2 linked regions of the Planctopirus limnophila DSM 3776 genome follow. The protein of the gene in region 1 binds, or shares a complex with, the protein of each later gene. Links are inferred from orthologs where the notes say so. Each region holds a gene or a part of one and is shown on either strand. Other genes may lie near its edges. The genes, in order: PLIM_RS18175 and lpdA.

Region 1 (9,823 bases):
ACCGCATCCATGGGGGCAGCAATGGTTGTGGCCACGGTGATTCTCATGAGGAACTTTCAGTTGGCTGATACCCGGTGGAGTACTAACGATTGACGACCGGGTGGCAAGGGTTAAGTCTTTGGTCGGGTGGCTGGGGTTGAGTCTTCGAACGCCCAGCAATTCACGGCACGATCTGGGGGGTTCGCGTATACGCTCAACCCTATACACTTCATACTAGGGATTGCAGTTGATTATTGGAATCCGTAGGAGCTTTCCCGATGAAAGACTCATCCTGAATCCATACAAAACAACCTCTTGAGGTGTCGTAGCATTTCGATGTCACGATTATAAACGATCCTGAAGAATCCATGTCAGATGTCAGCCAGAGGTTGTTCGTAGTCTCATTTTTCCAAAGCACGAGTGACTTGCTCATAAGTTTTCCCGAGGTCGCGTCCTCGAGCAAAAACGCTGCTCCAAGCGATTTCTCGAACCGTCGGGGCACATCCATCATGTTGTCTGCATCCGCCATGGACGATTTGTAAAAGCGAGGGATTCCCCTCTTGCTTCTGGACTCCGCTGACTTTCTGATGACAGTTGAAATTCACGTCAAAAACCTCAGCGAGAGACTTCTGATGATGGGCCATCGATTCGCCAGACCTGCCTTGTTATTCACCATCTTGCTCTTGATCAGTCATTCCATGACGGCGTACTCCCAGGAAACGGCAAAGCGTGCCAAAGGAGTGAACGATCTGCTGCCGGATCCCGACCCTCGACCCGCCGAGATGACTAAGCCCGTGAAGGTCTTCATTCTCATGGGTCAGTCGAACATGCTCGAAATGGGGAAGGTCGCAGGTGATACCGATGGAACACTTGAGCACGCTGTCAAACAGGAAGGGCTTTACCCCTTTCTCATCGACGATGCGGGGAAATGGAACACCCACGCCGATGTGCGGAATGTCGCGGTGATGGGGAGTGGCGGGCCTGGCAAAACGCAGTTTCGCATCAATGCGTGGCTGACCGTCGGCAACAAAATCGGTGTCGAGCAGGGGATCGGGCATCAGTTGGGGAATGCTCTCGATGAACCTGTGCTGCTCTTGAAGAGTGCCATTGGCAATCGAAGCCTCGGTTGGGATCTATTGCCTCCGGGTTCAAGTTCTTATGAATTTGTTGATCCGAAAGATGGCAAGACCTACATCTACGCAGGTTATGGTCAAAGCCCCGATCGCTGGGAAAAAGGGACCGAGCCCAAGGCCATTAACTGGAAGGCAGGCCTGCAACTCGATGGCGATATTGCTCGCGCTAAAGAAGTTCTTAATGATCTGGGAAAGTATTATCCCGGGGCGAACGAGTATGAGATCGCGGGCTTCTTCTGGTGGCAAGGTGATAAAGACCGGTACAACGCCGGCCATGCCAGCCGCTATGAACAGAACCTGGTCAACCTGATCGCCACACTTCGCAAAGAGTTTAACGCACCTCAGGCGAAGTTTGTTTGTGCCACCTTGGGCCAGACCGATCGTGACAATCCCACGGGAAATGAAAAATATCTGCTGGAAGCCAAGCTGGCCATCAGCGACCCGCAGAAACACCCGGAACTTCAAGGGACGGTCGCCACGGTTTATACGCACCCCTTGAGCATGGGAAGCAGCTCGAATGCCCACTACGGCAACAACGCCAAAACTTATATGAACGTCGGACTGGCGATGGGCGAAGCGATGGTCAAGCTGCTGAAAGAGCAGAAGTAGTCATCGACCTTAAAAAGTGGACAGTCTTGAAAACAGATCGTGAAATCCTTGGAGCAATTTGTATCGTTCAGTCAGCCCCAGGGTGAACTTTTGATCGAGAGGATCTGATCATGCCCAACACCGTCCGCCTGCATCGTGTCCTGCGAGCCGATCCAGAGCGGGTTTACAAGGCTTTCATCGACGCTGATGGCCTGTCGAAATGGCTGCCACCATTTGGATTCACTGCCAAAGTGCATGAAATGGATGTTCGTGTCGGAGGTGGCTATCGCATGTCATTCACACACTTCGCCACCGGCCACACACACTTTTTCACGGTCAAGTTTACAGAACTTGTCCCTGGTGAACGCTTGCAACACATAGACCGCTTCGATGATCCGAATCTGGCCGGTGAGATGCAGGTGACGGTGACGTTCACAAAAGTCAGTGTGGGCACAGAATTGCAGATCGTGCAGGCTGGGATCCCGGATCTGATCCCAGCCGAAAAGTGCTATCTGGGCTGGCAGGAATCGCTGCTCCAACTCGCCCGCCTCGTCGAACCAGATATCCCCGGCTAGATTTACGAAATCAATTTGTATAGCCAACCTGGAGGCGTTTTCATCGCAGGTTGTGATTACTTCAGCAACTCCCTGCGAATCACATCGAGAGCACGTTTTAATAGTAGCGTCTGGAAGCGGTAGCTGTTCCAGACGAGGGCAATGGTGCGTTGCGGGCGGTCTCCCTGAAGTGGGCGATAGGCACAGCGGCCTTCACGATCGAACGCCTTGCACATGTTCGGAATAAAACTCACACCCTGCCCCCGGCTGACAAGCTCCATAATCGTCGTCAGTTGCGCCAGGCGGCCTGTTTCCAGAGGTGCCATGTCTTTCCGGCGGCAATACTGCGCGACGTGCTCCGTCAGGCAATGAGCTTCACCTAACAGCAGTAATGTCTCGCGGTCAATCTCTTCAACAGGAACTTCTGTCAAGTGTGATAATCGATGCCCCGGAGGGACCGCCAGCCATAGCTCTTCATCAAATAACGGCTCAACTTCCAGATGCTCAATCCGTACCGGGAGAGCCGCAATTGCCAGATCCCATTCACCCGCCTGAACCTTTTTGAGGCATTGCTCGGTGACATCTTCATGGATCTTGAGGGTCACCCTTGGCACCACCTCACGAAACCGGCTGACAATCTGTGGCAACAGATAAGGCGCAATGGTGGGGATTGCGCCGATGGTGAGCTGGCCTGTCTCGCCATCATCGGTGATCTCCCGCCGAGCCTGATCGACGAGCGAAACAATCTGCCCGGCCCGGCTTTGCAGCAGCTTTCCGGATTCGGTGAGTTCAACACCACGCCCCGAACGCTCGAAGAGTGGCTGCCCCAGTTCCTGTTCGAGCTTAATGATCTGCTGGCTGAGTGATGGCTGAGAAATGAAACATTCAGCGGCAGCCAGTGTAAAGCTTTTGAGTTCAGCCGCCTTGAGAAAGTACCGCAACTGGTGAAGTTCCATCCGGCTGACCTTCCTCACTTCTGGATTGACGGGTAATTGACTGTCAAAGGGAGAGGCGTGTTGCCAAGAGTATACACTCTCCAGAAATCCGTGGCGCTTGGAAGAGTTTTTAAAGGCAGCCTTGCTCGGTATTCACTGAAGACAGGCCGCACGCACGGTACGAAGTGGAGGTGACTGGAAGAAGTCTGTCGGGGATTTCTTGGAGAACTTCGCGGCTTCGCGCGAGGATATCTTTTGTTTGGAGGTCTCTCGCGAAGGCGCGAAGGGAATTCAGAGACAAAGTTCTGTTGAGTAGCAGAAACAGGGAAAAGACCTTCACCCTGGCCTCTCCCACGCAGACGCGGGTGAGGGTTTCAGAGGAGATAGGCATCACACTTGAATCGCTATTCAGTTCCCGAATCCCGGAGATCGCGTGCAGAAAGTTCTAAAGAAAGCAGGCGAGGGGTTTAGCCTCGCCTGCTGCAGAATCGTCGGTATAAAGGGGAACCAATCGAGTGGATTAGCACTCGACCAGTAGTTTGAAGGCATCGCTGAGGAGGCTGGTCAGTTTCACGACAAAGCGGGCCGCATCAGCCCCGTTGACCACGCGGTGATCGTAGGAGAGCGAGAGTGGCAGCATCAAGCGTTCTTTGACCTGCCCATCGACCAGTTGCAACTGATGGAAGCTGCGTGACATGCCGAGAATGGCCACTTCGGGGTAGTTCACAATCGGTGTGAAGGCCGTTCCGCCAATGCCACCCAGGTTAGTGATAGTAAAAGTACCGCCCTGCATATCCTTGATTTCGAGCTTGCGATTGCGGGCCTTCTCGGCGATTTCGGTCAGCTCGGTCGCCAGTTGCAGAATCGACTTCTTATCGACATCGCGAACCACCGGCACGACGAGGCCATTGGGGGTATCGACAGCAATACCGATGTTGTAATAGCTCTTGAGGATCACTTCGCCACGAGACATATCGATGCTCGAATTGAAGTTCGGGAAGGCCTTGAGAGCAGCGACGGCGGCCTTCATGGCGACTGCTGTCATAGTGACTTTGGGGCCACCTTTAGCCACTGCTTCCTGGAATCGCTTGCGGGCCGATTCAGTCTCGGTGATGTCAGCGAGATCGTGCTGAGTCACATGCGGAATGAGTTGCCACGCTGCCGAGAGGTTGTTGGCACTGGTCTTCTGCAGCTTGGTGAGAGCCTGGGCAGTGATCGGGCCATACTGAGAAAAATCGGGGAGAGGCGGAGCGACGACACCACCACCGCCGCCACCTTGCTGGGCAGCGTAGGCGCGAGCCACATCTTCCTGAGTGATACGACCACCGGGGCCAGTGCCACGCAGACGTTCGAGCTGCATGCCCAGTTCACGAGCCAGGCGGCGAGTGGCCGGGCCGGCAGCAATGGGAATCTCGACAGTTGATCGAGTCGGTGCAGCCACGGCAGCAGGGGCTGGTGCGGCTTTAACCGGTGCAGCAGGAGTGGCCTTCGCCGGTGCTGCTGGAGCACTGGAAGAGGCGGCTGGGGAAGCGGGCTTGGCCGATGTTCCGTTACTGGCTCCGGAGGCTTCGATGCTCAGAAGTAACTGACCGGTTTTGATCGTTTCGCCAGGTTTGACGTGGATCTTGCCGATCTTGCCCGCATGGGGGCAAGCCAGCTCCATGACAGCCTTATCGGTCTCCAGTTCCATGACGATCTTGCCGGCTTCGATCGTGTCGCCAGCCGAGACCAGGATCTGTGCGATATCTGCACTGTCGATACCTTCCGCCAACTGAGGCAGCTTGAATTCAACACTCATGGAAGAGAACCCGCTTTCGCGCAATAGTCAGGAAAAAAGCTATTCGAGTTTACGTTACAAAAGACCGTTGATCAGGCGGAGAGTTTATGCCGTGGCGGGATCGACCTTTTCAGGATCGATACCGAGTTCCTGCAGCACCTTGGGCAATCGCTTGGCATCAAAGTGCCCGTCTTTGGCCAGAGCCGACAGAGCCGCGAAGACAATGCACTCGGCATCGACTTCGAAATGGCGACGCAGCACTTCGCGAGCTTCACTCCGACCGAAGCCGTCACAACCCAGAACAGTGTAGCGCCCAGGGAGATACTGCCGAATCTGCTCAGCCACGAGTTGAACGTTTTCACTGGCCGAGATGAAGGGCCCCGTGACTCCAGCCGTCACCTGATCAATATGGCTCTGCTTGGGTTTCTTGTCGGGATGGAGAGCGTTCCAGCGTGCGACTGCCTGAGCATTGCGCTTCAGTTCGTTGTAGCTGGTCACACTCCAGACATCCGCTTCGACGCCGTACTTTTCCGAAAGGATCTGCTTGGCTTTGAGAACGTACTGCATGATCGGCCCGCTCCCCAGCAGCTGCGGCCGGTGCGTCCGCTTCTTGGCAGTGACGCTCGGCTCTAAGGGATACAGACCGGCACAAATCATTTCCTGTGTCACGCCAGCAGGGATCGCGGGCATGGGGAAGGTGCCATCGTTGTAGACCGAGAGATAATAGAAAACGTTCTCGTCTTCGGCATACATGCGGCGCATCCCATCCTGAACGATGGCCGCCACTTCATAGCCAAAGGCCGGATCGTAAGCCAGGAGGTTCGGTACACTCGATGCAATGAGCTGTGAGTGTCCATCCTGATGCTGCAGACCTTCGCCGTTGAGCGAAATGCGGCCCGAGGTTCCACCGCACAGGAAGCCCTTGGCGCGGGAATCGCCGGCCAGCCAGATGAGATCGCCAACTCGCTGGAAACCGAACATCGAGTAGTAGACGTAGAAGGGGATCATGTTCAGGCCGAGGTTGGCATAAGCCGTTCCCGCAGCCACGAATGACGACATGGCACCGGCTTCGTTGATCCCTTCCATGAGAATCTGGCCGTTGGTTTCTTCGCGATACCAGACCATCTGACCGGCATCAACCGGTGTGTACTGCTGGCCTTTGCTGCTGTAGATCCCCACCTGAGCAAAGAGGGTGTGCATCCCGAACGTCTGGGCTTCATCGGGGATGATGGGGACAATGCGTTTGCCGACATTCTTGTCGGTGCAAAGCCAGCCCATAATCCTGCCGAGAACCATGGTCGTGGACCATTCTTTGCCCACACTCCCTTTGAGTGCAGTCTGGAACTGGTCAAACGAGGGAATGGTGAGCCGCTCGCTCGTCGGCTTGCGAACGGGGAGGAAACCCCCCAGTTCTTTTCGCCGTTCGAGCATGTATTTGACTTCGGGGCTCGAAGGATCTGGCTTGTAGAACTTGGCGGCTTTGGCCTCTTCGTCCGAAAGTGGCAGTTCAAAGCGGGTGCGGAACTTGAGCAGATCGTCTTCTTCGAGTTTCTTCTGCTGGTGTGTGGTGTTCTTGCCTTCGGCAGATTCACCCAGGCCGTAGCCCTTAATGGTATGGGCAAGAATGACTGTGGGGACACCCTTGTGATTCACAGCCGCATGGTAAGCGGTATAGACCTTCTGGGCATCGTGACCACCACGACGGAGATCTTTAATCTGGTCGTCGCTCAGATGCTCCACGAGCTTGAGGAGTTCGGGGTTCTTACCGAAGAAATCCTGCCGGATGTAGCTGCCTGATTCGACAACGTACTTCTGGAACTGACCATCGACGATTTCGAGCATCCGCTTTTTGAGCTGGCCCGATTCATCATTAGCGAGAATCGGATCCCAGTCGGCACCCCAGATGACCTTGAGAACATTCCACCCGGCACCCCGGAAGAGGCCTTCGAGCTCCTGAATGATCTTGCCATTCCCGCGGACGGGACCATCGAGCCGCTGCAGGTTGCAGTTGATGACCCAGGTGACGTTGTCGAGATGTTCGCGAGCCCCCAGAGTGATAGCACCCAGAGTTTCGGGCTCATCGACTTCCCCATCGCCAATAAAGCACCAGACGCGCGACTGGCTGGTATCGAGCAGGCCGCGATGCTGCAGATAACGAAGGAACCGGGCCTGATAGAGCGAGCAAAGTGGCCCCAGACCCATCGAAACCGTGGGGAATTGCCAGAAGTCAGGCATCAGCCACGGATGCGGATAGGATGAAAGACCCTGGCCACGCGGTAACTCGCGACGGAAGTTTTTCAGATGGCTTTCGTCGAGACGGCCTTCCACGAAGGCTCGTGAATAAACGCCCGGCGAAGCATGCCCTTGAAAATAAACAAAGTCGCCAGTGTGCGACTTTGAAGGAGCATGAAAGAAATGGTTGAACCCGGTTTCTACCAGGCACGCCGAAGAGGCAAATGTCGAAATGTGACCACCAACACCGGTGCCACTGCGCGCAGCCTGTACGACCATGGCCATCGCATTCCAGCGGACAATCGAGCGAATCTTGCGTTCGATCTTGCGGTCACCCGGATAGCTCGGCTCAGCATCGACGGGAATCGTATTAATATAAGGAGTCGTCAGACTGGCAGTACCCGTGACACCTTTGGCCGAAGCCCGCTGCTGCAATTCGAGCAGCAGAGCGCGAACTTCTTCTGGCCCATAACGATGGAAGACATCATCGAGTGATTCGTACCACTCGGCCAGTTCATCGGTATCCAGCCCTACCGCAGGGAGTTCGCCTAACTCTGTTTGAGACTCGGAAACAGCATGTCCGTTAGAAGCTGCGGAACGGCTCGAATCTGTCATCATACCCGCCATGTGTGTCGTACTCCCGAGTCGTTGTGACAGGCCATGCCAACCGGCCACAAACTTCCAGCAGTGATCCCCTTAGAACGAAGAAGGGATCGCCGCCCATATCGAATGACTGATGTGATCTGGTTTGTAATCTTCTTGATCGTAACGGAGAGGCCCCAGTCCGCACAGTGAGGAACAGGCAGACTGTCTGGCAAATTATGACGATTCTCTGCGAATCTGGCAAAGCCGGGAGAACAGGATTCGGTGTTCACCAGAACAGAGCAGCGACAGCTTAGTCAACGCAACAAACAGGCTTCTGGCTCAAAAACAGCCTGATTTCAGGGCTGACAAGGCCGCATTTCTCGCAAAATGCAGCCTTAAGCCCCATAAGCACTGTATCTGCGTGCACCAAAATAAAACGCCAGGCGAACCAGAGCCCACAAAAAGAGACACCAGCCACAGGCCGCCAGCAGTTCCATGGCCATTTCTTCGTGGGAATATCGCTGCAAGGCGACTGCCGCAGGAAAGTAGGCCAGGTATTTGAAGGGCAACCACTGGACGATCTGGCCGAATGTCCCCGGGAGCCAGTCGAGGGGAATCATGTGCCCACTCAAAATGTAATTGAGGAGCATGTAGACAAAGACGAGCGAACTCACTTCCAGAAACCAGAAGGAACAGAGGCCCAATAGCGTCTCGATGAGAAACCCCAGCAGAAAGGCCAACACGAGCGAAGCCACGAGCGTCGCCCAGGTGGCAGCATCGGGCCAGCCGGGGAAATAGGCCCGGCACAGCCAGAAGACCAGTGCAAAGGGCCCAGCGGCGACGGCGTAGTAGACCAGCTTATGTGCCGCCCGGTGCCAGAACAGAAACTCGACCAGATCCACAGGCTGGGTGAGGAATTTCTTGATCGTGCCATCCCGCACATCGCGGGCAATTCCTGTCGTCAGGCCCGGCATACTGCTGAAGGCGCGGCCCAGCATCACCAGCAGAAAATAGGCCACCATGTCGGCATAGGTGTAGGTATTGATCTTCCGGGAATCACTCGCGGACTTCGCATCGAAGATCGCGCTCCACAAAAAGATCTGCGTGATAATCGGCAGAAAGCGAATGAGTGTCGCAAAGGCAAAATCACCGCGATAGGCCAGACGCTCCTCAATGCTTGTCCGCAGAATAAACCAGCGCAAACGCCATTGCGCCAGCCATTCGGCAGACCATGAATGCTCATGAGCCTCTACGCTTGCCGGTATTGCTCCAGAATTGGTGGTTGGCAATGACATGAAGACTCACAGATCGTACGAAAATGACCAGTAGCTCAAAAATCTCACGGTCGCAGGATTCGAAGTTCAAGTAGTCGGCTATTCCGCTGGTTTCATTTTGGCTAAACGCTGAAGAACTTCCACCCCTCGCTGGAGTGTGGCATCTTCTGTCGCGAACGAGATGCGGAAGTGGGTATCCCGCTGGCTGAAGACGTTGCCGGGAATGATCAGCAGTTCATTTCGAATGGCTTCTGCGACAAACGTGCTCCCTGTTCCCCAGGGGGCTTTCAAGAAGAGATAGAAGGCTCCCTGAGCGCCATGAATTTCAAAGTACGGGCTGAGTTCGCGCACCATAAAATCCCGCTTGCGTTTGTAATCGGCGACGCGGTCCGTGATGTCGGTTGTCCAGGCTTCCACACCGGCCCACTGCACAGGCTGGGGGGCGCAGACAAAGGTAAACTGCTGCAGCTTGATCATCTGCTGAATCAGTTCTCGCGGTCCATGGGCAAAGCCGAGTCGTAAACCGGTCATCGAGTGCGATTTGCTGAAGCCATCAATGACAATCGTTTCGCGATTCCACTTGGCCGGGCTGATGAACTCATCGTCGTATTGAAACGCGCGATAGATCTCATCACTCAAGAGAGCGACATTGTGGCGGGCTGCCAGTTCAGCCAGACCTTTCAGTTCCGCCGCCGTAGCAACAGCACCGGTAGGATTCCCTGGCGAATTGCAGATGATCACCTTGGTCTGTGGAGTGATGGCTGCT
Region 2 (9,917 bases), 280 kb from region 1 along the record:
GCATGATTACTTTCCTGTTCAGAAACCCACCGCCCGCGTCTTGTCGCTGCTCCTCGCGACCGAGTGAACAACAAACATCTTTTCTACCAGATTTACCCTAATTCCGTAGCTCTCCAGTTCGTCGAATCGAGATTTGTCAGCCAATTCCAGCGCCCACCATCGGCACGCGCACGACGACTTTTGTACTCGCTCCCGGTTCCACATCAGGCTATAACATGTAAACCACTGTGAATATGTTGATGTGGCTTCTCACATTCATCTTTAGAAGATTCGAGATCGATAGCATGACAGAAAAAGTGTTAGCCAACCCTCTTGGCACTCCCGCGGACGGTTCTTCATGGAAGACAAAAACTCTTCAATTCTGGGGGATTCTCTGCCAGTCTCTGCGATCTTCCCGCGAACCAGGTCAAAGCCCACCGGCGACCGATCTTCCCGCAGAATTGTGGGGCACAGGCTTACCATTCTCGATGAGACAAAATGCCCTCTGGCTGGCCGCCACCTGCCTCACTCTCTTGGCAGCTTCCACGAATTCCACTGCTTTCGCCATCGATGGAGCCACTCCTGTCGCCTCGCTCAAGGTGAAGCCCGGCTTCAAAGTCGAACTGCTCTATTCGGTTCCCAAAGAGCAATTGGGCTCGTGGGTCAGCATGTGTACTGATCCCAAAGGGCGGTTGATCGTCTGCGATCAGTACGGCGGGTTGTACCGTGTGACCGTCCCGCCGGTAGGAAGCTCGGAAGGTTCCAAAAGCAACGAAACATCCGCTACCGATAAGGTGCAAATCGAAAAGATCGATATTCCGCTGGGCGAAGCACAGGGGCTGCTCTGGGCGTTTGACAGCCTGTATGTCGTCGTGAACTCAGGGGGCAAATACGAAAGTGGCTTCTACCGGGTGACCGACGCCAATCACGACGACAAGCTCGATACAGTTGAGAAGATTCGCACCTTCCCCAAAGCTGGTGAGCATGGCCCGCATGCCGTGCTGCTCGCGCCGGATGGCAAATCGTTGACGGTTTTGATTGGCAATCAGGTGCCGGTTTTGCCTGAGCTGGCCAGTTCAAAAGTTCCTCGTCTGTGGGGTGAAGATCATCTGTTGCCCCGCATGCCGGATGGTCGCGGCTTCATGAAAGGTGTGATGGGCCCCGGCGGGAGCATCTATGAAGTTAGTCCCGATGGAAAGACCTGGACATTGCAATCGACCGGTTATCGCAACCAGTACGATGCCGCTTACAACCAGGATGGGGAACTCTTCACTTATGATGCCGATATGGAATGGGACTGGAACACCCCATGGTATCGCCCCACACGAGTTTGCCATGCCGTCAGTGGTGCCGAATTCGGATGGCGCAATGGTGCGGGAAAATGGCCAGCTTACTATCCCGATAGCCTTGGCTCTGTCGTCAATATCGGCCCTGGTTCACCCACGGGTGTTTGCAGTGGCCAGGGAGCCAAGTTCCCGGCTGACTACCAGAAAGCACTCTTCATTTGCGACTGGAGCTATGGAAAGCTCTATGCAGTGCATCTCTCAACGAAGGGTGCCAGTTATGCAGGTAAGCTCGATGAACTGGTGGCTGGCTCACCACTCCCGCTGACCGATGTCCTCATCAATCCACATGACGGAGCCATGTACTTCACCATTGGCGGCCGCAAGACACAATCGGGGTTGTACCGCGTCACATATGTCGGCAAAGATTCAACGGCTCCCGTCACTGCCACCGTCCAGGATGATGCCCTGGCCCAGCGGCAACTTCGAAAAAGCCTCGAAGCGCTGCATGGCAAAGTCGATGCAGAGACTGTGAAAACCGCCTGGCCTCATCTGGCCAGTGAAGACCGGGCCATCCGCTGGGCTGCACGAGTTGCGATTGAACATCAGCCACTGGAAAGCTGGCAGGAGCTGGCGCTCGCCGAGAATTCACCATCTTCTGCAATCCCAGCTCTTTTAGCTCTCACAAGGGCGGGCGGGATTGATCCATTCCATCGCAAAGAAAGCGATGCCCCCGTCAACAAGCCATTGGGCGAGCAGATCGCCGCCGCACTCGATCGAATCTCCTGGGATCGACTTTCGAACGAGCAGAAAGTTGATCTCTGCCGGGTGTATGAGATTCTTTTTAACAGGTATGGTTACCCCAGCGAGAATGTTCGAGAACAGGTCTTGAAGCGGCTTGAGCCAGCATTTCCCTCGGGCTTTAAGCCTCTTGATGCCGAGTTGGCGAACCTGCTCGTCTATCTGCAGTCGCCACAGGCCGCCAACAAGATTGTGGCCGCTCTGGGGACAGCCCGCACTCAGGAAGAACAGATCGAGTATGCCCGCGCTCTGCGTGTGCTGAAAGAGGGTTGGACGACACCATTGCGAGAGAGCTACTTCAAGTGGTTTGGCAAAGCGGCCGGGTATCGGGGTGGTGCCAGTTTCTCGAAGTTTGTCGAGAACATTCGGAAGGATGCCGAAGCCACATTGACCGATGCTGAGCGAACTCAATTGAAGCCGATTCTCGATGCCACACCGACAGAAGCTCCACCGGCTGTAGTTCCACCGCGGGCCTTCGTGAAGGAGTGGTCAGTGGCAGAGCTGGCACCACTTGTCAGCGAAAAACTCACCGCACGCAGTTTTGACAAAGGTCGCGAGCTGTTTGCTGGCACCAGCTGCTTCGCCTGCCATCGTTTCGAGGGTGAGGGTGGTGCTTATGGCCCGGATCTGACAATGGCAGGAGGCCGGTTCAGTGCCAAAGATCTGCTGGAGTCCATCATCGAACCGAGCAAGGCCATCAGCGATCAGTATGAAGCGGTCACAATTGTCCTCAACGACGGACGCTCCATCAGTGGTCGCATTGCGAATCACAATGGAGAGTCGTTCCAGGTGATGACCAATATGCTGGAGCCGAACAACCAGACGGGTGTCAAACGGGCAGATATTGAAGAGATTGTCCCGTCGAAAATCTCGATGATGCCGGCGGGTCTGATCAACACCTGTAATGTCGAAGAAGCTGCCGATCTGATTGCCTATATCCTCTCCAAGGGACAACGCGATCACGCGATGTTTGCTGGCAAACCCAGTGGAAACTGACGATTCTTCCCTTTTGCAGGCTCTGGAAGTAGCGATTCGCCTCCAGAGCCTGTTTTCTTTTACCAGCCTGCAAACTCCAGAACTTGCCCTGAAAACGAGAAAAAAGGGCTTCTGGCCACTTGATCAACGCTGCCGGTTTGCAATTCGTCCGTTGCCCCCCCACAATCGAGAGAGAGCTGGATAACCAAGTCATAAAAATGTCGATATCGGGAAAGACGGCGTCAATGAAAGAGCATGATCTGGTCGTAATTGGTGGTGGCCCCGGAGGTTATGTCGCTGCCATTCGTGCAGCACAGTTGGGCCTCAATGTGGCCTGCATTGAGAAAGAATCAGCTTTAGGGGGCACCTGTCTGCGCGTGGGCTGTATCCCCAGCAAAGCCATGCTCGAATCGAGCGAACTCTTCCAGATGGCCAAGAATCATCTGGCTGAGCATGGTGTTTCCATCAATGCCGACTCCGTAAAGCTCGACCTGCCTGCCATGCTCAAGCGCAAGGATGGCATTGTCTCCCAGTTGACCAAAGGAATTGACGGCCTCTTCCGCAAGAACAAAATCACCCGCTACCTGGGCCACGGCAAGATTGTCGCCCCAGGTAAAGTCCTGGTCGAAGGGGCTCAACCCGAAGAGATCGTCTGCAAGAACATCGTCATTGCCACAGGCAGCAAATCCGCCCCGCTCAAAGGTGTGGAAGTCGATAACGAACGAATTGGCACAAGCACCGAGGCTCTCGCCTTCCCGGAAGTTCCTGGAACTATGGTGGTCATTGGTGCGGGGGTGATTGGCCTCGAGCTGGGTTGCGTCTGGAGCCGGCTGGGTGCCAAAGTGATTGTGCTGGAATACCTCGACCGGATTCTTCCCGGCATGGACAGCGAAATTGCCACCGAAGCTCAGAAGATCTTCACCAAGCAAGGGATTGAGTTCCGCCTGGGGATGAAAGTGACCGGCGCCAAGGTTTCGGGCAAAAAGTGCGTGGTGACTTGTGAAGGTGCCGAGCCGATCACCGCCGATCGTGTGCTCCTCGCTGTGGGCCGCATCCCGAACACCGAGAACCTGAATCTCGATGGAGTGCATGTGGCTTACGACAACCGTGGCCGCATTCAGGTCGATCAGCACTTCCAGACGACAATCCCGGGCATTTACGCGATTGGCGACGTGATTGGTGGTGCCATGCTGGCTCACAAAGCCGAAGAGGAAGGGATGGCCGTTGCCGAAGGGATTGTCTGGGGTCATTGCCACGTCAATTACGATGCCATTCCCGCCATTGTCTATACCCATCCTGAGATTGCCAGCGTGGGCAAGACAGAAGACCAGCTCAAAGAAGCCGGTGTGCCCTACAAGAAGGGAAGCTTCCCTTACATGGCGAATGGACGTGCCAAAGCGATTGCCGCAAATGAGGGCCGCGCCAAGGTTCTGGCACATGCCGAAACCGACCGCGTGCTGGGTGTCCACATCATTGGGGCACATGCTGGCGATCTGATTGCTGAAGCGGCTCTGGCGATCGAATTCGGGGCTTCGAGCGAAGACATCGCCCGGACTTCACATGCTCACCCGACACTGGCCGAAATCGTCAAAGAAGCGGCGCTGGCCGTGGATGGACGAGCCATTCACTTTTAATTGCTAGAACCAGCTTTTGAACATCGAGAGTGACCCGGCAACCCCCATGATTGCCGGGTCACTCTCATTTTCGACGTGAAAAAACTCAATTTGTGGTTCAGACAAGATCATTCTGATAAAATTTGATCTGTTCAGCCTCTCGAAGCTGCAGAACCGCTTGCCCAAGCCATGTGGCTGGTTTACTCTAAGATTCTCACCGATGAGAAGATCGTTCTCACCCACAACCTGCCCTGCGTACCAGATTTTTTTCCGAGGATTGCGCCATGAAGACCTTATTCAGATCATTCGCCTGTTTTGCAATCAGTGCCACAGCCTGCCTCGCCGTGACCACGGGGGCTGCTGCAGCCGACTGGGGAACTTTGAGTGGTCAGATTGTGCTGGATGGTGCTGTTCCTGATGCAAAAGTGCTGGTTCGCAAAGGCGACTCCACAGTTCGCGATGCTGCCGTCTGCGCCAAGGAAGATTTGCTTGATCAGAGTCTGGTGGTGGATCCTGCCAGCAAAGGGATTGCGAATGTGGTGATCTATCTCACCAAGGCTCCCAAGTCGATCCATCCCGACCTCAAGGCAGGCAAGACCGCCACTGTCGAATTTGATAATCAGACTTGTCTGTTTGTTCCCCGCGTGATTGCCGTGCAGACGGGCCAGCCGATTAAGGTGCTGAACACCGACGCCGTCGCCCATAACGTGCACACCTATTCAACAAAGAATACTGCTGTGAATTTTCTCGTTCAGCCAGGGAACAAGACCGGCGTACCACTCAAGGGAACTGAACAGGAACGAGTCCCATTCAAAGTGACTTGTGACATCCATCCCTGGATGCTCGGCCACTGGATGGTCTGCGATCACCCTTACTTCGCTGTGACCGGGGCTGATGGCAAGTTCACCATTGAAAACCTCCCAGCCGGTGAAGAAATTGAAGTCCGGATGTGGCAGGAACGATCTGGCTATGTGCAAAAGCCTGCAAAAATGACTCTCAAGGCAGGTGCTAACGATCTCGGTGCGATCAAGGTTCCTGTGGCCAGCTTCAACAAGTAGGCTGAAACAGGATTTCGCAATTCATCACTGCGCCTTGAAGGTTCGTGCCTTCAAGGCGTTTTGCTGCGCGAGGATGGTTGTGGGTTGGTGGTTGGAAAGACTTGGGAATCACTGTCCAGCAGGAAATTCCAACCGACAACCAACAACTCCCCACCCACACGGTTCTCCGGCCTTGATTCCACAGCAGCGCACACGACTCGCAAAGGCTCGCCATGTCGGACGAATTGACATTCATGATGGGGCAGTTTCCGGCCCGGATACCGACCGACCGCAACTATGTGGCCACACATTTCTGGCTGCAGGCAATCGAGCCTAGGGTTTATCGTGTCGGGTTTACAGCTTATGCCGTCCGACTCCTGCAGGATGTCTATTTTCTCGACTGGTCCATCAGTGATGGGGCGATGGTTGGTAGAAAAGCCGAGATCGGCGAGATCGAGAGTTCCAAAGCTCTGAGTACCATGTACTCGGCAGAAGCGGGCGAGATTCTGCGAATCAACCCCGTCGTGGCAGCTGATCCCAGTGCCATTAACGCCGATTCTTATGGCGAAGGCTGGCTCTATGAACTGCGAACCACAGCCAGCTTATTGAGTGCTGCCGAATATATGGATGTCCTCGCTGCGAGTTGGGAAAAAACGCAGGCCATCATCAAGGGGCAGATGAATCAGTGATCACCAATTCGTCTGGTGAGTTGTGGGTGGAAACGAATCAGTGTCGGAAAAGGATACAGCGTCGAATTGCCATTGGTGGAGTGGTTCGACATGATCAATGAGTCGAGAATTTCCAAAGATGGCGAGTACTCTCAACGCTTCAATTTCGAAGGTTTAGAGCGACTATTTCCATAAAACATCGCAGATCTCAACCGTGATGCAGCTTAACGATCAGGCTGTGCACACGATCTTGATGGCCAGACAGTCGCATGTCGGAGAAGTGATATGGCTTCAGGAAAACTGACAGTCGTGATCTCACAGGCACCGGGCAAAAACCCGGTCAAAAGAGCCCTGGAAGAAGACATCGCTGTCCAGCTTATGCTGGGTGGTCAGGTCGATGTCTCGGTCATTCCTCACCTGTACGATCTCCCTGCCGATCATACGGGATTGATGTTTTTGCGGTCGCTCCCGGGCCACTTTGTGATTCTTTCGTGGCTCTATCCACGAGCGGCCCACTGGGTTCTGGATCGTCAGAAAATTGAGGGACGACTGGGGAATACCCGTCTTGTTGATGAAGACGACGACGAATCGGAAGCCGATGACGACTCGGCAAAGATTCTGGCAGAAATGAACGGAGCCCATTCCGAAACTGCCGCCGAAACTCATGGAAAGTCGTCTCGCACCATCTGGTCCATCGACTTGAGAGTCCGGTCAGATGCTGCGGCCTACGTCGAAGAAATCCAGCGGATTGCCGCCGAGATGGCCGTCCCTGTGGTTTCATTGGGATTATCGTTTCCCTCAAAAGCAACGCCTCTAAAGGCTTCTGTGGATTTGCCTGTCATCAATCCGCCAGTTCATTCCATGGCCAACGGCAGTTCCGAGGCGAATGGTTCCGTCTCATTACCAATACCCGTTCATGTAGGAACCGAAGAGCTGACAAAGCGGCGCTGGTATCCCGTGATTGATTACAGCCGCTGTACCAACTGCATGGAGTGCATCGACTTTTGCCTCTTTGGTGTCTATGGCGTGGATGCGCTCGACCGGATTCTCGTTGAGCAGCAGGATAGCTGCAAAAAAGGTTGTCCGGCTTGCAGCAGAGTTTGCCCCGCCAATGCGATTATCTTTCCTGAACACAAGACAGCGGCGATCGCCGGTGCCGATGGTGACGGCCCTGCAGCTTTCAAGGTCGATCTGTCGAAGCTCTTTGGCGGAGGGAACGATTCCGCCGAATCGGCCCTCGAAATGGCTGTCAAAGAACGCGATCAGGAACTTGTGGCCGATGGTCGAGAAGCGGTCGGTATGAAGGTGGGCATCCCCAAGCGACAGGAAGGAAAAGCCCAGTCTCCTCGCGACAATCTCGACGACCTGCTCGACAGCCTCGACAACTTTTAATTCGGCGCGGGTCCATGTGGCAGCGCAGAAAAGTCACTGAGACTCGATAATCAACGAACAATAACTCCCGGCGATTTTGCAATCACCGGGAGCCTTGATGCCCATCATAATGTCTGAACAGTACAGGAGCCTTTAAGCCCCTGTGGCAGCTACTTCTGATTCACTTCCTGCATCAGATTCTTGGCAATCTGCAGATGCTTTTGTGTGGTCGCTTTGGCTTCCACAACGAACTGCTGCAGCTCTCCGGTCGTATGCTTTTCGAGCACTGTTAGCTGTGCCAGCATCCCCATGTGCATCCCCGCCTGGATACCCAGAAAAGCCTCATCGATCTGCTTGTTTTCCTTAGCTTCCATCAGCTCGGCGATCGCCAGGTTCAGGCATTCCTGAGTGGCCTCCTGATGAATCTGCAGAAACTGGTCGCCTTCACTGGTTTTCCCAGCATACTGCGGCTGAAGCACAACTCGATTTCGATAACCAACTACCTGCCGTCCGGTAGCAGGCCCATTGGGTGTCAAATCAACATTGACTCCCGTTGTCCGCTCAATCTGACGTTCGGTTCTTTCGTTCTGGCGTTCCACACGCCGCTGGGCCGGTGTCGCAGGAACGGGAGTCGTGACAACTTCCGTCGCCACAAATGTGGCGGGCCGGGGTTGTTCCGACTGTGTGGTCTGGGTCATTTTCATGGCCTGAAGCTTCTGGACGGCTTTTTGATGGTCGGCCACAAGCTGTTCGGCAAACTTCTTCACCTTCTCGTTTTGAAGTTCGTTTTCAATGAACTTGCTCAACTCGACTTCTTCCTGATTTTTGAGAATCAGGCAATTGAGAATATGCGATTCGATATTCATCGCAGGCTGTTGTACCGCTCTCGCATTGACGCCTGGTCGTTCCTGCCCGGCCACCAGTTGAGCGCCAGGCGTGTAGACGTTACCAGGGATCCGATCGACCTGATTGGGATCAATCGCTGTCGTACCCCGCGGTGGAGTATTAGTCTGCACCTGGACATTGCCGATCGGTGTTTCGACGTTGGTTACGTTCTTCGTCGGAGGAGTGACATTTGCTGGCGTTGAAGCGCTCTTGGCCTGTGCCAAGGCTGTGGTTGCGAGGCCAATCGATAAGCCTGTCGTAAGAATTGTCTTGAAAACGTGCATGCTGAACCTCCAGTGATCAAAGCAAAACAAAATCGCCACTCCTCGATGATGCACCCAACATGAGCAATCATCCGGTATCTCCTGGAGAGGCGAATTGTGCGGAGGTCTATGTCGCAACATACATGCCGCAAGCCATTCTCGAAGTGATGGTTGAGGCCATTCGACGGGCTTTTGACGTGAGATGGCTCGCCTGATGGATGAACCATCGGTTGGTATGATTTCGTTTAACGCAACGAACAAGGGGATTTTCGCAATCGCTGAGAGTTGGTTTCTGGAGTTTTGAGAATCTTGGGCGAAGTGAACTTCAGGCACTTCATCAAGAGTCTCCCTGAGAAGATCTTCATGAGAAGTGAAGGGCGATCAACCACTCAACAAGATCGATTGAGACGGCAGCCTGCGTGTCGGTCGCCTGGCGATCATGGTTGCTGCCGGCCTTGATGTCCTCTCGAATAATTCAGGGAGTGGTCGATTTGGGCAGCATGAGATCCGCATAGTTCAGGATGCCGGTCCAGAACTCGTTCGTGAGTGTGTGCTTTTCTGGCAGCCGTAATTGCAGCAGTTCGCCCACTTTGCCAGGTTGAATCTCTGTGACTGAAGTGATGAGCCCCGATCCGACCAGGCCGGTTTTCCCGAGCAGCTTCCAGACGGGGTCAATTGCCTTAAGTGTTTCCAGAGATCGCGGGAAGTTGGCCCACGCGTCCTGATCACCTTCCGTATCGAGCAGTAATCGTGGCGCCACGAGCGAAGCCACCGCATGCTGATCGAAAGGAATCCGTGGCTCGTTGCCGCCAAATTTCTTGAACTCGCCACAGAACCAATGGGGGAACACTCGATTGATCCGTTCGACAGTCTCCTGATTATTCTCCCGGCTCAAAGCCATGCCACCCGTTCCCGATTGATGGGGCACCACAAGGGCAATTCGTTCATCCATGGCAGCAGCAAACAGGACGGTTTTCCCTCGGCGGGAATGGCCCAGTAGACAAATACGCCGCGGATCAAGCTGTGGTTCCTGAGCCAGTTG

The links.
Region 2: the proteins of PLIM_RS18175 (region 1) and lpdA are in contact, whole or in part, in a crystal structure (PDB 1EBD), measured with the Geobacillus stearothermophilus proteins. The link is inferred for Planctopirus limnophila DSM 3776 from one-to-one orthologs. Residues at the interface, in WP_033016211.1 of Geobacillus stearothermophilus: Ile130, Ala131, Met132, Pro133, Arg136, Arg140, Glu141, Asn155, Arg157; in WP_049624544.1 of Geobacillus stearothermophilus: Pro340, Ser341, Asp344, Tyr345, Arg403, Asp406, Val408, Glu431, Ala432, Gly433, Asp438.

Annotation. Positions count from the first base shown.
Region 1 is NC_014148.1:4,558,231-4,568,053, reverse strand. Bases 2,849-5,704 are described here. They hold PLIM_RS18175 (2-oxo acid dehydrogenase subunit E2), read right to left. Parts: upstream 4,988-5,704; coding sequence 3,710-4,987; downstream 2,849-3,709. Other genes in these bases: aceE (pyruvate dehydrogenase (acetyl-transferring), homodimeric type), read right to left, coding at 5,072-5,704; PLIM_RS18180 (LysR family transcriptional regulator), read right to left, coding at 2,849-3,210. Outside these bases: PLIM_RS18200 (SRPBCC family protein), read right to left, coding at 1-47; PLIM_RS18190 (sialate O-acetylesterase), read left to right, coding at 678-1,721; PLIM_RS18185 (SRPBCC family protein), read left to right, coding at 1,832-2,275; more of PLIM_RS18180, read right to left, coding at 2,332-2,848; more of aceE, read right to left, coding at 5,705-7,825; PLIM_RS18165 (ABC transporter permease), read right to left, coding at 8,179-9,078; PLIM_RS18160 (pyridoxal phosphate-dependent aminotransferase), read right to left, coding at 9,157-9,823.
Region 2 is NC_014148.1:4,274,829-4,284,745, forward strand. The notes cover bases 2,528-5,477. They hold lpdA (dihydrolipoyl dehydrogenase), read left to right. Parts: upstream 2,528-3,283; coding sequence 3,284-4,672; downstream 4,673-5,477. Other genes in these bases: PLIM_RS17000 (c-type cytochrome), read left to right, coding at 2,528-3,059; PLIM_RS17020 (cupredoxin domain-containing protein), read left to right, coding at 4,936-5,477. Also shown: PLIM_RS16995 (hypothetical protein), read right to left, coding at 1-4; more of PLIM_RS17000, read left to right, coding at 285-2,527; more of PLIM_RS17020, read left to right, coding at 5,478-5,709; PLIM_RS17025 (glycine cleavage system protein H), read left to right, coding at 5,922-6,377; PLIM_RS17030 (ATP-binding protein), read left to right, coding at 6,642-7,748; PLIM_RS17035 (DUF4142 domain-containing protein), read right to left, coding at 7,898-8,896; PLIM_RS17040 (glucuronyl esterase domain-containing protein), read right to left, coding at 9,351-9,917. UniProt on the Escherichia coli protein: Lipoamide dehydrogenase is a component of the glycine cleavage system as well as of the alpha-ketoacid dehydrogenase complexes.